DNA from 3 places in the Nitrincola iocasae genome. Region 3 is predicted to be linked to each of the others. Evidence: predicted binding sites of a transcription regulator. Region 3 holds the regulator's gene; each other region holds the start of a gene.
The links. The regulator FNR, encoded in region 3, switches genes on or off when oxygen is low (the NO sensors DNR and NnrR bind a similar motif). The targets are predictions, from matches to a motif close to TTGATNTANATCAA.
Positions count from the first base shown of each region.

Region 1: a site for FNR is predicted at 4,402-4,415, ahead of F5I99_RS00575 (FeoA family protein). Genes of this name have one in related genera too.
Region 2: a site for FNR is predicted at 3,088-3,101, ahead of yiaY (L-threonine dehydrogenase). Genes of this name have one in related genera too.

Region 1 is NZ_CP044222.1:110,208-116,700, reverse strand. It holds gene F5I99_RS00600 (AsmA family protein) at 1-547, shown strand, start outside; gene mutY (A/G-specific adenine glycosylase) at 548-1,633, shown strand; gene F5I99_RS00590 (oxidative damage protection protein) at 1,623-1,892, shown strand; gene F5I99_RS00585 (hypothetical protein) at 1,951-2,169, opposite strand; gene feoB (ferrous iron transport protein B) at 2,166-4,118, opposite strand; gene F5I99_RS00575 (FeoA family protein) at 4,111-4,341, opposite strand; gene F5I99_RS00570 (ABC transporter permease subunit) at 4,515-5,351, opposite strand; gene F5I99_RS00565 (ABC transporter permease subunit) at 5,344-6,249, opposite strand; gene potA (polyamine ABC transporter ATP-binding protein) at 6,273-6,493, opposite strand, start outside.
Region 2 is NZ_CP044222.1:3,067,920-3,074,412, forward strand. It holds gene F5I99_RS19855 (FadR/GntR family transcriptional regulator) at 1-568, shown strand, start outside; gene katG (catalase/peroxidase HPI) at 720-2,894, shown strand; gene yiaY (L-threonine dehydrogenase) at 3,163-4,311, shown strand; gene F5I99_RS14130 (nucleoside 2-deoxyribosyltransferase) at 4,363-4,986, opposite strand; gene F5I99_RS14135 (ATP-binding protein) at 5,018-6,493, opposite strand, start outside.
Region 3 is NZ_CP044222.1:2,434,514-2,441,006, forward strand. It holds gene F5I99_RS11240 (heavy metal translocating P-type ATPase) at 1-571, shown strand, start outside; gene ccoS (cbb3-type cytochrome oxidase assembly protein CcoS) at 571-771, shown strand; gene F5I99_RS11250 (sulfite exporter TauE/SafE family protein) at 764-1,432, shown strand; gene hemN (oxygen-independent coproporphyrinogen III oxidase) at 1,493-2,881, shown strand; gene fnr (fumarate/nitrate reduction transcriptional regulator Fnr) at 2,990-3,757, shown strand; gene F5I99_RS11265 (adenine phosphoribosyltransferase) at 3,801-4,349, shown strand; gene F5I99_RS11270 (recombination-associated protein RdgC) at 4,355-5,269, shown strand; gene queE (7-carboxy-7-deazaguanine synthase) at 5,318-5,950, shown strand; gene F5I99_RS11280 (bile acid:sodium symporter family protein) at 5,947-6,493, opposite strand, start outside.

The DNA.
Region 1 (6,493 bases), 1.8 Mb from region 3:
TTTGAATGGCTCTGCCAGTCTCAGCATGCAAGAAGGTGTGCTGCAAGGCATAAATATGGCGCAAACCGTGTGCCAGGGCATCCAGACAGTGACCTCTTTAGGTATCAACACCCAGCAAGTTGATAAATCCACCCCCTTTGCCGATCTACTGGGCAACTTCCGTATCCGCAATGGCATTGTGGAAAACAACGACCTTAGCGCTAACCTGGATGCCATGCTGCTCAAAGGGCAGGGCAGTGTAGATCTTCCGGCCCAGGCTATCGACTACCGACTGGGTTTCACCATCCAGGAAAACCTGTTCCAACAAACCTGCTCAGTGAACAACCGTCTTGAAGGGCTGGAACTGCCAATCAATTGCAAAGGCCAGTTTGATACACCGCCGGCACAGATGTGTCGCCCTGATACCAGCGTATTTACACAAATGCTACGCCAGGAAGTACAACGCAAAATCGAAGAGCGTATCGGTGGCAGTATTGAAGAGCAGGTCAAGGAGCGTATTGGTGGTGAAGAGAGCGCCGGTGATTTAATCCGAGGGCTGCTGCGCTAAATGACCTTAAGCATCAAGCCCATTAGTGACGCTCTGTTAAGCTGGTTTGACCAGCACGGGCGTCACGATCTGCCCTGGCAGGCTGAAAAATCACCTTATTACACCTGGATTTCTGAGATCATGCTGCAGCAAACCCAGGTTAAAACGGTGATACCCTATTTTCAGCGCTTTATTGCTGAATTTCCTGACGTTCAGGCTCTAGCTGCAGCTCCTGTTGACAGGGTTCTGCATCACTGGACTGGACTGGGTTATTACGCTCGTGCCCGTAACCTGCATAAAGCCGCACAGATAATCACCCGGGAGTTTAGCGGCCACTTCCCTGATACTCAGGCTGAACTGGAAAAACTGCCGGGTATAGGGCGTTCCACAGCAGGCGCCATTCTATCCATCGCATTAGGGAAAAAAGCGGCAATTTTGGATGGTAATGTTAAACGGGTGCTAGCCCGTTACCATGCCGTGAAAGGCTGGAGTGGCGAAGCGGCAGTGCAGAAACAACTCTGGGCATTGGCAGAGCAACATACACCGGATCAGCGCAATGGCGATTACACCCAGGCCATCATGGATCTGGGCGCCACACTCTGCCGTCGCAGCAAACCCAATTGTTCAGCCTGCCCACTCAACACTGACTGTCGTGCGCTAGCACTGGGAATCACCGATCAACTGCCAACGCCCAAACCGCGTAAAATCCTTCCAGTCAAAACAGTCAGCCTGGCTATAGTGCGCAATTCAGCCGGAGACGTCTGGTTGCAACAGCGTCCTCCCAGCGGCATCTGGGGTGGGCTGTGGAGTCTGCCTGAAATCAACGACCCTGATTTACCCTTTTGCTTGTCAACACAGCATCCAAAGCAGACACTGGCTGTTTTAAAGCATAGCTTCAGCCATTACCATTTGCACATTACCCCTCAGGTATACCAATTAAAAACCCCTGAAAACTGTGTGATGGAAGCCGCCAACGGTCTCTGGTATAACATAGACCAGCCACTGCAGGCGATTGGCCTGGCTGCACCGGTTAAAAAGCTGCTTCAGCAGTTACCTATTCAATCTACTCACCCCAGCGGTGATTCAGGAGCAACAGATGAGTCGTAGTGTTTTCTGTCGCAAGTATCAGCAACAGCTGGAAGGTCTGGACAAACCTCCCTATCCTGGCCCGGTAGGCCAGAAAATTTATGAATCAGTGTCCAAACAGGCCTGGCAGGCCTGGACTGAACATCAAACCATGTTGATCAATGAAAAACACCTGAACATGATGGACCCGGCAAGCCGGAAATTTCTTCAGGAACAGATGGAAAAGTTCTTTGCAGGTGATGAGTTTGAGCAGGCCGAAGGCTATGTGCCACCCGCATGAGTTTTCATAGAGGCCTGGCCTTATCATTCTTCTAAAAACAACAAGCCCGGCTGAATAATCAGTCAGACTTTTCAGTCTCTAGCGTGCTGTTATCAGGTGGCTGGCCACACTGCGCCCGCTTTTGGTTGGTTTTGCCACATCCGCCACTGCATCCGGCGCAGCCAGAGCTGTCCGTGCTGCAACAACTGGCCTTGAGATTGGCGCGGATACGCTGCACTAACCAGACTGTCACCAGCAGTATGAGTCCAGCCAGGACAACACTGTCGAAAATGCTCATAGCAACCATTGTCCTACATGAAAAGTTATCCAGGCAAATACCCAGGCAAGACTCAACCCCAGCACCAACGACAACCCAGCCCAGGCCCAACGTCCGGTTTCGCGCCGAATAACGGCCAGGGTTGCCAGACAAGGCATGTAAAGGAGTGTGTACACCATAAAGGCAAGCCCGGCACTTGGAGGCAGTGACTGCCCAATCGCCTGCTGCAGTTGTCCCGAGTTTTCGGCGCTGGATTGGTAGACCACTGCCAGAGAAGCCACGATCACTTCCTTGGCGATAAAGCCTGACAGCAAGGCCACTGTTTCGTGCCAACTGAATCCCAGTGGTGCAAACAATGGCGTCAGCGCATGCCCCAACTGCTGCAGCAATGGCTCGCCGCCACGCGGGAAGGTTTGCAACAGCCAGACCAGAATCGAGCCGACCAGAATGACTGTTCCGGCCTTGGTCAAAAAGTCGCGACTGCGGTCCCACAAATGCAACAGTAGCGAACGCAGGCCCGGCATGCGCCAAGGGGGCAACTCCATAATAAACGTTTCGTCATAGTGCGCAGGCAACACTCGGGCAAACACGCCGGCACACGCCAAAGCCACCAGCACACCCAGGGTATAGATGCCGAACAACACCGTACCGGCATTGTCGGGATAAAACACGCCCGCCAACAGCAGCAATACCGGCAGGCGGGCGGAACAGCTCATAAAGGGATTGATCAGAATGGTAATCAGACGAGCGCGCGGCTCTTCGATCGAGCGCGTCGCCATAATCGCGGGCACATTACAGCCAAACCCCATTACCAGCGGCACCAGCGCCTTGCCATGCAAACCGACCCGGCTCAACATTCTGTCTACCAGAAAGGTGGCCCGCGCCATATAGCCGCTCTGCTCCAGCAACTCCATAAACAGGAACAGCAGCACCACATTGGGCAAAAAAACCAGAACCCCACCGACACCGGCAAAAATACCGTCCACCAGTACGTCGCGCAGTAACGACGCTGGCATCAGCTGCACCAACTGCACTGAGAACCAATCTACACCCAGTCCGATCCAGTCAGCAGGAAGCGCACCAGCGGTAAAAGTGGTTTCAAACATCAACCAAAGCAGCGCCACCAGAATCGGTAGTCCCAGCCAGCGATTGAGTACCAGGTTGTCCAGGCGATCATCCGCCAGGTTCCGCTCTGTATGCACCACTCCAACACGGTGCAACAGTCCATGCACCCAACCGTAGCGACCTTCAGAAAGCAGTTCGGCAATACTCAGCACATGCTCACTTTCGATGCTGGCTCTCGTCTTCATTAAGGCCTGTTGTTCAGCCGTCAGGTCGAACCTCACGTCGTCTTCTGATTCGAGCCAGCGAACACTCTGCCAGCGGGGCAGACACTGATCTTCCAGCTGCTGTAACAGCGCATTCACATGAGGTTCGTAGTCAATTCGGAGTGACCGGCTCACGACATGAGCCTGTAATTGCTCGACTACTGCATCAAGCAGGCGCTCACGATAGAGTTTACGTCGCCCGTCACTGGGCAACACCGGGACACCCAGCGCATCAGACAGAGCACTCAAGTCGAGCTTAACGCCGTTGCGCTCAGCCTCATCCAGCATATTCAGCGCCAGCAGCAGCGGCAAGCCTTGCTCCATCAATTGACTGGTCAGTGCCAGGTGGCGACCGAGATTACCGGCATCCAGAACATTTAATACCAGATCAGGTGGTTCATCATCCAGATAGTCACGCGCGACCCGCTCTTCACTGCGATTTTGGCTCAGGGAATAGATACCGGGCAGGTCGACGATGCGCAGGCGTACACCTTTGTGCACACATTCACCAACACGACCGCTGACCGTTACGCCAGAGAAGTTACCGGTACGCTGATTGGCGCCTGTCAGCTGATTAAATAGCGAGGTTTTGCCACAGTTGGGGTTACCGATCAGCGCAACAGTGTAACTGCGTTCAATCATTTTGCAGTTGTATCCGAATATACCGGGCTTCGACGTTGCGCAAACATAATTGCTGACCGCCAATTAAATAGGCACGTGGATCACCCCAGAGGGTCTTGGCACGTAATTCGACAACCTGCCCACGCAGGACACCCAACGCCGCCAGCCGTTGACGCAGCGATTGCGGCCCATTCAACACGGTAATGAGGGCCTTTTGATGGTGCTGCAGATCTGTCAAATTCATCAGTGGCTCTTTATATTCACAATATCAGACTAAGCCTAATTCAACTTGAATCTATTTGGGTTGATTTTCGTCAACCTGGATAAGATTTGCTGGCAAAAAAAGCATTAGAACTGCTGAAAAGTTGTTTGCAGGTGATGAGTCTGAGCAGGCCGAAGATCCCGCTGAAAATTAAACTACTCCATCGACTCAGGCAGGGGACGGCGACGTTTTTCTTCGGCTCGCCGCATCAAATACCAGGCAATAAACGCAATCACAGATACCGTCAGAATGATCAAGGTTGCCAGGGCGTTAATCTTGGGCGATACCCCGAGCCTGACAGATGAGAACACCACCATAGGCAGGGTGGTGGCGCCCGGACCGGACACGAAACTGGCAATCACCAAGTCATCCAGCGACAGGGTAAATGCCAGTAGCCATCCGGAAATCAGTGCCGGAGTAATAATAGGAATCGTAATCAGAAAAAAGGTTTTAAAAGGGGTGGCCCCAAGATCCAGGGCGGCTTCTTCTATTGAAAGATCCAGCTCGCGCAGGCGCGATGACACCACCACAGCCACATAGGCACTGCAAAAAGTCGTATGGGCTATCCAGATGGTCACCATTCCACGATCCGCAGGCCAGCCGATTATCTGCGCCATATGCACAAACAGCAGCAACAAAGACAAACCTGTAATCACCTCGGGCATTACCAGCGGCGCAGTGATCATACTCGACAGCATGGTTCGTCCACGAAAGCGATTAAAGCGTGTCATTACCAAGGCGGCAAGAGTGCCGATACACACTGCCATGGTGGCAGAATAAAAAGCGATTCTAAGACTCATCCACACAGCCGATAACAACTGCTGATCACGTAAAAGTTCCGCATACCAGTGCGTCGAGAAACCGGCCCAGACGGTAACCAACCGAGATGAGTTAAACGAATAAAACATCAGAATCGCCATGGGGATATACAAAAATAACAATCCCACCACCAGCATGACTTTGGAGAAGCTGAGATTTCTTAACTTAGCCATTCTTTTCCATCTCCTTGGACTGATAACGGTGGAAAAGAATGATGGGTATAATCAGCAATGCCAGCATGATAACAGCCAGCGCAGAAGCCACTGGCCAATCGCGGTTGTTGAAAAATTCCTCCCACAATACCTTACCGATCATCAGTGTATCCGGGCCACCTAATAGCTCGGGAATTACAAACTCGCCCACGGCTGGAATAAACACCAACATGGAGCCTGCGATAATCCCGCCTTTTGACAAGGGCAAAGTGACACGCCAAAAAGTATTGATCTTCCGCGACCCAAGATCTGAAGCGGCCTCAAGCAGACTGGCGTCCATTTTCACCAGATTGGCATAGAGTGGCAAAATCATGAATGGCAGGTAAGCATATACAATACCGATGACGACAGCGAAGTTGGTGTTCATCATCCTGAGGGGCTCGTTAATCACCCCGAGCCACAACAAAAAATTATTCAGCAACCCCTGATTACTCAGAATACCCATCCAGGCATACACACGAATCAGGAATGAAGTCCAGGAAGGCAGCATAATCAGCAACAGCAGAACTAACTGCCACTGCAGTGGTGCACGCGCCATGGCGTAGGCCATCGGATAGCCCAGCAGCAGGCAGAAGAGGGTCGAAATAAGCGCGATTTTCAGTGAACCAATATAGGCGGACACGTAAAGACTGTCTGACGCTAGGAAAATATAGTTACCCAGGTTCAATACAACGGAAAAGATCTCGTCGATATAGCTGAACACCGGTTGGTAGGGCGGAATAGCGATCATTGCCGAAGAAAAACTAATTTTCAACACCAATGCAAAGGGCAACAGAAAAAACAGTAACAGCCAGATAAAAGGTATGCCGAAAACCAGTAACCTGCCACTGGGGAGTATCTGTCTGATCTTGTTCAGCATACCTAAGCCTCCACGCATACTGCTTAATCCCAGAGCACAACAGGACTGGAATCATCCCAACTGACAAATACGGAGTCTTCCCAGGTGGGTCGATCACCGCGTCGCTCAGTGTTGGCAATGCTGGCCTGAATGATCCTGCCTGATGGTAACTGGACATAGTAGACTGATATACCGCCTAAATACGCAATATCATGTACTTTACCAGAGCACCAATTATAATCTGAATCAGGCTGCTCGCGGCTGA
Region 2 (6,493 bases), 630 kb from region 3:
TGAAACAGTGCGTGGGGCTTTATCTCAAATAACAGCCTACGGTCTGATCACTGTCGCACAGGGTAGCAAAACACGCATCTGCGCCAGCGATGAAAGTCTCGCCCGCTTTCGTAGTACTTACATGGACGGTATAGATCACATCGTCAATCAATTTGATATCGACAGTGTGTTTGAAAGCCGGATATTGGTTGAGCGCGCCATTGCCCGAAACGCCGCAATGAGGATTGATGCAGAAGGCATTCTCAAGTTAGAACGGTTACTGGAAGCCCAAAGCAAACTCTTTGACTCACCAGTCCACTTCCAGCTCTCTGACAAAAGTTTTCACAAAATTATTTCCGAGTATGCCGGAAATGAAATCCTGCTCCGCTATTCTGAAGAACTCTACTCTTACGGACTCAGTATACGGCGCCAGGTCATGGTTGAAGCGGGCTCAATTGAGCGCAGTTACCATGAGCATTGTTATATCGTTGATGCGTTGAAACGCGGAGATCCCGATGCAGCTGAACGTGCCATGCTGTCGCACCTTGATAGTGTATATCGAACAACAAAGGAAAAACTGCACCACTAATGATAAATAAAAACTATCAGCATGGTGAATAAATGAAATTGCATAAATAAGGCGAAAGGCTAAATTTTCATCTATTCTGTTGGTGAAGTGTAAATGTCCTTACTAAAGAAGGCTGTTACACAGCGTACAAGTCATGAAACAGGAGAGAGATATGGAAAACAATAACGCCGGTTCGTTTGGCAAATGCCCTGTAATGCATGGCGCCAACTCCACCAGTGGCAAAACCAATATGGCCTGGTGGCCGAATGCGCTGAACCTGAATATTCTGCACCAGCATGATACCAAGACCAATCCGCTGGGACAGAGCTTTAACTACCGCGATGAGCTGAAAAAGCTCGACGTAGCGGCCCTGAAAAAAGACCTGACTAAGCTGATGACCGACAGTCAGGAATGGTGGCCATCAGACTGGGGCCATTACGGTGGCCTGATGATTCGTATGGCCTGGCATTCTGCCGGTTCTTACCGTGTTGCGGATGGGCGCGGTGGTGCCGGTACCGGCAACCAACGCTTTGCGCCACTGAACTCCTGGCCAGATAACGCCAACCTGGATAAGGCGCGTCGGCTGCTCTGGCCGATCAAACAAAAATATGGCAATGCAATCAGTTGGGCTGACTTGATCATTCTGGCAGGCAACGTGGCGTATGAATCCATGGGCTTAAAAACCTATGGCTTTGCCTTCGGTCGCGAGGACATCTGGCACCCTGAAGAGGATATTTACTGGGGTGCTGAAGAAGAATGGTTGGCACCCAGTGATAATGAAAAAAGCCGCTATTCCGGTGAGCGTGATCTGGAAAACCCACTAGCTGCGGTAATGATGGGCCTGATCTATGTTAATCCGGAAGGGGTTGATGGCAACCCTGACCCGCTGAGAACAGCTCAGGATGTTCGTGAAACCTTTGCCCGCATGGCCATGGACGATGAAGAAACTGTCGCCCTGACCGCTGGGGGACATACTGTAGGCAAATGCCACGGCAATGGTGATGCTAACTTACTCGGTGCTGAGCCTGAAGCGGCTGATGTTGATGAGCAAGGTTTAGGCTGGAATAACAAAACCTCGCGTGGCGTTGGCCGTGATACGGTCACCAGCGGCCTTGAAGGTGCCTGGACAACCCACCCAACCCAGTGGGACAACGGCTATTTTTATCTGCTGTTGGGCTACGATTGGGAACTGAAAAAAAGCCCGGCAGGTGCCTGGCAGTGGGAGCCAGTTAATATCAAGGAAGAAGATAAACCGGTCGATGTAGAAGACCCATCTATCCGCCACAACCCAATCATGACCGATGCTGATATGGCCATGAAGATGGACCCTGAATACCGCAAAATTTCTGAGCGTTTCTACCAGGATCCCACGTATTTCAGTGAGGTATTTGCACGTGCCTGGTTTAAATTGACTCACCGCGACATGGGGCCGAAAAACCGCTATTTCGGCCCGGAAGTACCACAGGAAGACCTGATCTGGCAGGACCCTATTCCCGCCGGCAACAACAATTATGATGTCACTGCGGTGAAAGCAAAAATTGCGGCCAGCAGTCTGAGTATCGCTGACATGGTCACAACCGCCTGGGACAGTGCCCGCACTTTTCGTGGCTCTGATATGCGTGGTGGTGCCAACGGTGCACGTATTCGTCTGGCACCTCAGAAAGACTGGGAAGGCAATGAACCAGAGCGTCTAGCCAAAGTGCTTGCTGTACTGGAAGGCATTGCTGCCGAAAGTAGTGCCAGTGTAGCGGATGTCATCGTGCTGGCGGGCAATGTCGGTATCGAACAGGCGGCCAAAGCGGCAGGCATGGAAATTAATATACCCTTTTCACCAGGTCGCGGTGATGCCTCTGATGAAATGACTGATGTCGAGTCCTTCAGCTACCTGGAACCGGTACACGATGGTTTCCGTAACTGGGTGAAGAAAGACTATGCCGTGAGTCCTGAGGAGCTGCTGCTGGATCGTGCTCAGTTGATGGGCCTGACAGCACCGGAAATGACAGTACTCCTGGGTGGTATGCGTGTACTAGGTACTAATCACGGCGGTAGCCAGCATGGCGTGTTCACCGACAAAGTCGGGCAGTTGAGCAATGATTTCTTTATCAACCTGACTGATATGCGTTATAGCTGGAAACCCACCGGCAAAAACGCCTATGAAATCGTAGAACGCAAAACTGGAACAGTGAAGTGGACAGCCACACGCGTGGACTTGGTATTCGGTTCCAACTCCATTCTGCGCGCCTATGCCGAAGTCTATGCGCAGAACGATTCGAAACAAAAATTCGTGCAGGATTTCGTCAAGGTCTGGACCAAGGTGATGAATGCCGATCGTTTTGATCTGCTCTGATCATCGATTTTTGTGACTAACGGGCGTCCCTCACAGGGGCGTTCGTTTTACTGTGCGTTTCCTACCCAGTTAGCCTACACACCCCGCTGCTAGGCGCCTGCCCAATTCCCCCACGGGTTATACACAGCCTTGTCCCCGGTTTTTGTGCACAAGTCGAACGATCAATCTGTGCATAGAGTTACTCTGCTGCAATTTGACCTTGATCAAAGCGCCCACCAACCAACTTGATACACTTAAGACTAATCAGTTATCAACAAGGAGATAGACCATGGCGGTCAGCGAATTCCATATTCCTTCATTGAACCTAATGGGTGAAGGCGCACTTGCACAAGCCATCGAAACAATTCAGAAAAAAGGCTTCAAACACGCGCTGATTGTCACCGATGCAGGCTTGGTCGCTGCAGGACTGGTAGATCAGGTCACAGCCTCACTACAGCAGACAGGTATCCAGTGCAGTGTATTTCCTGAGGTACATCCCAACCCGACCACTGCCAACGTGGAGGCTGGACTGGCATTGCTTAAAGCAGGCCAGTGCGACCTGGTAATTTCACTGGGCGGTGGCTCTCCTCACGACTGCGCCAAGGGCATAGCTCTGGTCGCCACCAATGGTGGCAATATACGTGATTTCGAAGGTGTGGATAAATCTGCCCTACCCCAATTGCCGCTGGTGGCCATAAACACTACCGCGGGCACAGCCAGTGAAATGACGCGCTTTTGTATTATCACCGATGAAACCCGTCATATTAAAATGGCCATAGTGGATAAGCACACCACCCCCATCCTGTCGGTCAATGATCCACTGACCATGCGGGGTATGCCTCGTCAATTGACCGCCGCTACAGGGATGGATGCATTGACCCATGCGATCGAAGCCTATGTGTCCATCGCCGCCACTCCCATCACCGATGCCTGCGCTTTGAAAGCCGTCGAACTGATAGCTCAGTATCTGCCTCGTGCGGTGGCACAGGGCGATGATATGCAAGCCCGTGAGCAGATGGCCTATGCCCAGTTCCTGGCCGGCATGGCGTTCAACAATGCTTCTCTGGGTTATGTACATGCCATGGCCCACCAACTGGGCGGTTTTTATGATTTACCCCACGGTGTGTGTAACGCCGTACTGCTACCCCATGTGCAAACCTTTAACAGTCAGGTGGCGGCTGAGCGTTTGGCGCAAGTAGGTCAGGCGATGGGACTGGCAGCCAGTGAATCAGCTCAGGCTGGTGCAAGCGCCTGCATTGAGGCGATCAAGGCACTAAAAGATCAGGTGGGTATTCCTCGTGGACTGGCTGATTTGGGTGCCAAGCAGGAAGACATCCCCATACTGGCTGAAAATGCGCTTAAAGATGCCTGTGGAATAACCAACCCGATTCAGGCAACACAGGCGCAAATCGAGGAAATCTTCAAAAGCGCCTGGTAAGGATGGTTTAGGTTAGTTATAACATGGCGTCTGATTTTTCAGGCGCCATTTTTAGCACCGCTTTACAGCAAGCGGCCCAGTTAACAACACTCTGACCATAGACAGCGCCATAGCCGCTCCCTGATCGGTATACTCAGTAGTGCAGGCAATCATTAGATTCTCCTGCAGGCCAAAATCTTCAATCATGCCAACCGCATCCATCCATATTCCCTGTGTTTGTCGAACATCGCTATCCACCGCCTTGACCCTAGTCAGGTAATCCGGACGGGGAGCCTCCGTGTAGCTGATCACTGGTATGCCTCGCTGTACTGCCATACCGATCTCAAATGCCGTACCCACATCCATCGCCGTGCCACGAAAACAGCTGATATCAGCAATAATGGCATCCGCTTGTTGAATCATGCCAATATTAGCCTGAGCAATAGCTTGCGCCATTTCGGCAGGTGTCAGCTGCTCTTGATGTATTTCATTATCCAGCGGATAGAGGGGTTCCATTCCCAGTTTACGGCAATCAGCTTTTAGCTGTGCTGACAAGCTGGCAACATCCGGGTAAAACACTGATGGGCCTGCCAGATAAATATGGAACGGCATCGTCGACAAAGGCTGCCGTTCAGATTCGATCAGCAACTTGCGTGCCTCGCTTTTCAATAATTCAGTCTGAACAGTCTTGCTCATGTAGTTTCCGCATTATTGGCAAAATGAAAGGTCATTCAGATGAACGTGGCAACGTCAGCTCAAACTCGCTGCCCTGCCCTGGCTGGCTGATCAAGCGAATTTTACCACCCAATACTCCAGTAACCATGTTGTGAACCAGACTTAAGCCCAGACCACTGCCGCCTTGGCCAAGACGGGTGGTAAAGAAGGGCTCAAAAATACGCTGCTGGATTGCCTCAGCCATACCCTTACCGTCATCACGCACACGCAGACACACCCACTCATCAGAGGCCGATGCTGTAATACGGATGCTTCCCGGCTGAGTTTCGAAAGCATGAATCAAGGCATTCTGGATCAGGTTAATCAACACTTGCTCCAGAGGACCAGGATAAGTTTCCATGATGATGGTTTCCTGCAGATCATTAATTACTTGATGTGGTGATTTACGAATGGAAGGTTGCAGCATCAGCAGGACATTATGTACTACCTCATTCAGCGAGCAACGACGACGCTGAGATGTAGCCTGATCCACAGCCACCTGTTTAAAGCTATTAATTAACTCCGCCGCACGCTGCAGGTTGCGAACCAGAATATCGGTAGTTTGTTCTCCCTGCTCAATAAACATCATCAGATCAGATCGACGCATCCCTTGCTCTAATTTGGAGCGCAACGCTTCATAATCACCACGAAAGCGTGACGATGCCATCACTGCATTACCGACCGGTGTATTCAGTTCATGCGCAATACCCGCAACCAGATTACCCAGAGCCGCTAACTTCCCGGTTTGAATCAACTCCTGCTGAGCCATTTCCAGATCACCAATCGCCTGCTCCAATTCTAAAGTACGTTCTTTTACCCGCTGATCCAGTTCACGATTCAAACGAAGCTGCTGTTGTTGCAAATGGTGTGTATAGGTAACGTTGTCATACACCATGACCAACATTTTTTCATTCCCCAACTCAATGGTTGAACCCGATACCGACGCCAAGAACACAGACCCATCGGCACGCTTCAACCAAACTTGAAACTGATCCACCCCTCCCTGATCAAAAATTTGCTGGGTAACACGCTGTCGATCAGCATCAGAACACCACCACCCCAGCTCTTCACCATTCGAGCCCAGTACCTGTGATTCAGTGTAGCCAAACTCTCTCAGCCAGGCCTTGTTAACACGCGTGGTGTTGCATCGGTTTCGCTGGTAACTGGCGACAGCCATAGGCCCAGGCGCGGTATTAAAGATCGTTTCCAATTGGTGTCGGCTTCTGCTCAACGCAGATTCACGCTGGCGAACGTAACGGAACGCAATCACCAGACTGACCGACAAAACCAAACCTGACACCAGTAACAATAATAATATGTTGCGGGTATTTCTGCTGATCAAATCAGAGCGCATAGCCTCCATAGTGGAATAGGTATTTTGCATTGGCAGCATCAATACAAGCGTCCATTCAGTGTTGACCAGGGAGACTGGCAGTTGCTTGACTAAATAGATTTCATTACCTGACTGATAGGTTTTTTCATCGCCGGA
Region 3 (6,493 bases):
CCAGGCGATCCATGAGCTCAGGACGTTGGGGCTGAGTATTGAGATACTCACGGGGGATACATCACCGGCGGTACAGCGCATTGCTGAAAAGCTCGGAATAGATCAGATCAACAGTGGCATGAGTCCGGAGCAAAAACTGGAACACATCCGTAAACTCCAGGCTGAGGGCAAGCAAACCATTATGGTGGGCGATGGTATTAACGACATACCGGTGCTGGTTGGTGCTCAGACATCAGTCTCCATGGGCGCCGCGACTGACCTGGCAAAAACCAATGCCGATGCCGTATTAACCAATAACAACCTGCAAACACTGGCCGTAGGCATCCGTCTGTCACGCAAGACCCGAACGATCATTAAAGAAAACCTGAGCCTTTCTTTGTTCTACAATATTATCGCCCTCCCGGCCGCTGCCCTGGGCCTAGTTCCCCCCTATATTGCGGCCATCGGCATGACTGCCAGTTCACTCATAGTAACCGGTAATGCCATGCGCCTGGCACGTCGTGCCAAAAACCCACAAACTACTCAGACAGCTCCACGGCCTGAGTCAGCTAAAGCCAAGGCAGGTACCTGATGGAAGTTATCATTATTTTGATTCCAATCGCTCTGATTTTAACTGGAATAGCCTTCTGGGCTTTTTTCTGGAGCGTTAACAGCGGTCAGTTCGAGGACCTAGATTCACCCGCTCACAGCATTCTCTATGACGATGATGACGACATGATCCCTGATGATGCTAAAGTAGACCCAAAGAGTAACCGGAAACTGGATGACTGAACCCCTGCTGCTGACCACAGCCTTCCTGATCGGACTACTCGGTAGCACCCACTGCATCGGCATGTGTGGGGGCATTGCGGCCAGCGTTGGTTTGAATACTCAGGGTGGCAGATACCCGGCTTGGCTGATACTACTGGGGTATAACCTCGGCCGCATCAGTAGCTATACCCTTGCAGGTGCTCTAATAGGCATTGCAGGCGCCATGGTTGCAACAGGCATCACAGGTCTGATACTGCAAACCTTTGCAGGCATATTACTGATAGCTATGGGACTTTATGTTGGTCAATGGTGGTTTGGCATTACCCGGCTGGAAACCTTGGGTGGTCATCTATGGCGGCATATCCAGCCTCATGCGGCCAAAATTTTGCCTGTTCGTAATCCACACCAAGCGGTGTTATTAGGTATACTCTGGGGCTGGCTCCCCTGTGGTTTGGTGTATAGCACACTGCTCTGGTCTTCGGCCGCAGGAAGTTGGCAACAGAGCGCCTTGCTAATGGCCGCATTTGGTCTGGGTACCTTGCCAGCCATGTTTACCACTGGACTGCTCGCCCGCCAGGTACGTAGTCTGATGCAGAAACGCCTGACGCGCCAGATAGCAGGCGCACTGATTATTGGCTTTGGTATTTACACTTTGCCACTCAACAGTCTGTTCAACCTGTAGAATCAGCAGACTGACACCGACAAAGTTTTAAAGATTGATTAAATTGAGGTATTTTTGGTGATAAACGATAGCCGCATTGTATGGAATATGGATCTGATTAAACGCTATGATCTGTCAGGCCCACGCTATACTTCCTACCCGACAGCAGTGCAGTTTGATCCGGCACTTTCACCTGAATCGCTGATTACCCAGGGGCAAGCTTCAGCTGACAAGTCTGCCCCCTTGTCACTCTATGTTCATATCCCTTTTTGTGCCCATGTTTGTTATTACTGTGCCTGCAACAAGGTTATCACCCGCAATCGTGACCGGGCTCAACCTTACCTCGAAACTGTTTATCGCGAAATGAAGCAGCTGTCACAATGGTACAGTGATGACCGGATCGTGGATCAGTTGCACTGGGGCGGTGGTACACCGACATTTATCAGCGACCAGCAAATGCATGAGCTTATGTCTGCTTTGCGCAGTCAATTTAATCTGCGTGATGATGACAAAGGGGATTATTCGATTGAAATCGATCCACGCGAAGCCAGCCCGGAAACACTGGAGGTGTTGCGCAAAACAGGCTTTAACCGCATCAGCTTAGGGGTGCAGGATCTGGACCCTAAGGTGCAGAGTGCCGTCAATCGCGTACAACCATTGGAACAAACCCAGGCAGTTCTGGATAAATCGCGACAATTGGGCTTTTCATCCATCAACATGGACCTGATTTATGGTCTGCCGCATCAGACTGAGCAAAGTTTTGATGCGACCCTGGACGTAGTCATCGGCATGAATCCTGATCGCCTGTCAGTGTTTAACTACGCCCACCTCCCGGACCGTTTTCGCTCTCAAAAACATATCAATTCAGATGAACTGCCCTCGCCGGAAACCAAGCTGGCGATACTACAAAACACTATTGATAAACTGCTGGACGCAGGTTATGTCTATATCGGCATGGACCATTTTGCCAAACCCGATGATAGCTTGGCACTGGCTCAGGCGGCAGGTCAACTGCATCGAAACTTTCAGGGCTACACAACGCATGCTGAATGTGATCTGGTGGCCATGGGCGTTTCAGCAATCAGCCAGATAGGCCGGGTTTATTACCAGAATGAACACGACCTGGCAGCCTACACGCAAGCGGTGACACAACAGCAGCACGCCATCAAACGCGGGGTCTGTCTGACTGATGATGACCTTATCCGAGGAGCGGTGATTAACCAGCTGATTTGCCACTTTGAATTGAATCCTGCTGCAATCGAAAAACGTTTCAATCTAAACTTTGATCAATACTTTGCTGCAGAGTTAGCAGAACTGGCTCAGTTTGAAGACGATGGTCTGATTCAGCGTCAAGGACGCCATATCAGTGTTACCCCTTCGGGTCGTCTGCTCATCCGCCGTATTTGTATGGCATTCGACGCTTACATACCCAAACAACAGCCGACACGGGGTTATTCACGCATTATTTAACATCGGCGCTAGCAGAATAGGCTGAACTATTCTGGTGCAGCCTTCACCCTGCCGCAGAAATGTTACATAATGGTGCCTATAACTATGAGTTCACGGGAAAGTAAGCAAATGGAAAATAAAAAAGCAACGGGTAAGCTCCACAGCCTGAATCAGGTGCATTGCAGTACCTGCAGTTTGAGTTCTCTTTGCCTGCCGGTGTCACTCAACATGACAGAAATGGAACGGCTGGATACGATCATCGACAAAAGTCGACCCTTAAAAAAGGGTGAGCACCTATTTCGCCAAGGTGATACCTTTGGCAGCGTTTATGCCATTCGTGCTGGCTCGGTAAAAAGCTACAGTATTACCGATGACGGTGAAGAGCAGATCACTGGCTTCTTTTTCCCCGGTGAACTGGTCGGTTTAAGTGCTTACGATACATCGACCTACCCAGTATCAGTTAAAGTGCTGGAAACCACTACGGTGTGCGAAATTCCCTTTGAACGCCTGGATGAACTTTCCGGACACATGCCAGAACTCAGACGTCAGTTACTGCGTACCATGAGCAAGGAAATCTGTAACGACCAACAGATGATGATGCTGTTATCGAAGAAAAATGCCGAACAACGCGTAGCCAGCTTCCTGCTGAAGCTATCGCAGCGATTTCATGAACGCGGCTATTCAGCCAGCTTCTTCCGGTTATCCATGTCACGTAACGAGATAGGCAACTATCTGGGACTCGCCGTTGAAACCATCAGCCGTATATTTACCCGTTTTCAGACGCTGGGACTGATCCATGTAGATGGAAAAGAAGTTGAAATCCTGGACAGTGAAAAGCTCAACGAGCACTCAGGCGAAGCTCAATCTACTGATAATGCCTGCAAGAGCGGCCGCTAATCAGCGCATCCACAAGCTGAATCCCTTGCCTTCGGAGACATAAATGTCCTACGACGAACTCTATATCAAGTCGGTGATCCGCTCGATCCCTGACTGGCCGGAACCCGGTGTCATTTTTCGTGATGTGACTCCTGTTTTTAAAGATCCCAAGGCTATGCGCATGGTTTGTGATGCGTTTATCCAGCGCTACATGAACACGGATATAACCCACATAGCCTGCATTGATGCCCGGGGTTTTATTCTTGGATCAGTGGTTGCTTATCAGTTAAATCTGCCGATGGTACTGATTCGAAAAAAAGGTAAATTGCCCGGCGACACTCTGTCTCAGGAATACAATTTAGAATATGGTACCGCTGCCATCGAAATGCAGACAGATGCGCTACAGCCAGTAGCTGAAGCTAACGTGCTGGTATTTGACGATCTGATTGCTACCGGTGGCACGGTCATGGCCGCTTTATCCCTGATCAACAAGCTCGGTGGCAAGGTTCATGAAGTCGCCTCACTGATTGATTTGCCCGACCTGATGGGTTCTCAAAAAATCCAGGACAGTAATGTCGCCGTATTTAGCCTGCTGGCTTATGAGGGCCTGTAACAATCATGAACAGTTTTAAAAATTTGCTTTGCTACCGCTTTGAACCTGATTCAACCCTGTCACCGGAAATTCTTGAAAAAGCGCTGTCAGAACACCCTTTCACCCCCTGTGGACGCCATGAATTACAGCGCAGTGGCTGGGTAGCTCCCTGCCCTTTTGCTGATTCTTTAGTGTTCACCAGCAGCGGTTTTATGCTGATCACCCTGTTGCGGGAAGAGCGTATTCTGCCAGCCAGTGTCATTCGTGATGAGGTGCAGGAACGAGTCAGTCGTATAGAGGCCGCTGACGCACGCAAAGTCTACAAAAAAGAGAAAGACCAACTTAAAGATGAAGTCGTGCTGGAACTGTTACCACGCGCTTTCTCCAAGCGCCAGAGTTGCCGTGCCCTGCTAATGCCGGAGCAAGGCTGGTTGCTGATCGACTCTGGCAGTTTCAACCGGGGTGAGCTGTTACTGAATGCATTACGCGAGGCCCTTGGCTCACTCAAAGTAAAACCCCTGAATGTTAATCAGGCTCCAGCCAGTGTGATGACACAGTGGTTACAGGATATCCACCAGGTCAGCAGTGGCTTTGAAGTAGATGATGAATGTGAGCTACGCGACACCTCTGCCGAGGGGGGCGTCATTCGTATCAAGGGGCAACCATTATTCAGTGATGAAATACGTGCGCATCTGGATACTGACATGCAGGTCACTCGTCTTGCGGTTACCTGGGAAGAGCAACTTAGCTTTGTATTGCATGCCGATCTGACCCTTCACCGCCTCAAATTGACGGACCAGTATAATGAGCAACTGGAACACGACCGTCCGGAAGACGAAGTGGCAGACTTTGATGCCGCGGTTACCCGTATGGGACTGGAAATGACTCGCCTGCTACCGGCACTGGCAAACAGCTTCGGTGGCGAACCTGTCAGCGATTAATCTGCCGGGAAATTCGTTTTTTAACTCAGCGCCAAACAGAGTACCGTCATGTACAGCGTAAAAGAAAGCTTCTACACCCTGCAGGGAGAAGGTGCACATGCGGGTCGCCCGGCTATTTTCTGTCGCTTTACCGGCTGCAACCTCTGGTCTGGTCGTGAACAGGACCGTGCCTCAGCGGTATGTAATTTTTGTGATACAGACTTTGTCGGTACCGATGGACAGAACGGTGGCAAGTTTGCTTCTGCAGAGGCGCTGGTGGCTCACCTGAAGTGCTTTTGGCCACTCACCACTACACAGCCCCCATATCTGGTTTGCACCGGTGGTGAGCCTGCTCTGCAGCTGGATCAAACATTGGTGGACGCTTTGCACCAGGAAGGATTTATTATTGCCGTAGAAACCAATGGCACCAAACCGCTGCCTGACGGCATCGACTGGATCTGTGTCAGCCCCAAAGCAGATACGCCCTTATATCTGCAAGGAGGTAATGAGCTAAAACTGGTTTATCCCCAGACTCAGGCTTTACCTGAGCGCTTTGAGCAGTTGCAGTTCGACCACTTTTATCTGCAACCCATGGATGGCCCAGCTCAAGCAGCATCACTGGTTGCTTGCATTGACTATTGTAAAGCCCATCCACGCTGGAAACTCAGCCTGCAAACCCACAAACTGATTGGCATAGATTAATTACCCACCGACAGTTGCTTCAGGATGCCAAACAACCAAAAACGGTTACGCCAGGCAATCAACAGCAGCGCAGGCAATTGCATCAACACACCATAAACCAATGCACTGGCCGACATCTCCGGACTCTGCAACAGGGTGCTGGTCACCAATAACGCAGTTCCGGCATTCTGCAGCCCCACTTCCACCAGCAATGTAATCTGCTGCGGCTCATCCAGCCCCACCAGTCTGGCAAGTACATAACCCAGGCTCATAGCGGCTAATACCAAAACCAAAACTGGCAGCGCAAGCTGAGGCAGTAATACTGTCAAACGATCCCAACTGCTGACTACCAGCAAAATAACGGTCATTAACATCAGGATCAGCGCTAATGAACGAAACAGAGCGCGAAGTTTACGATTCAGTTCCGAACAATACTGACTAAACAACATGCCTAATATCACCGGTAACAAAGTAATCAATATCATCTGACCGATTGCCTGAGCTACCGGAAAACGGATTAGCGTGGCTTCCAATGATAGCCAGCTCAGAATCAAGGCTGTCAGT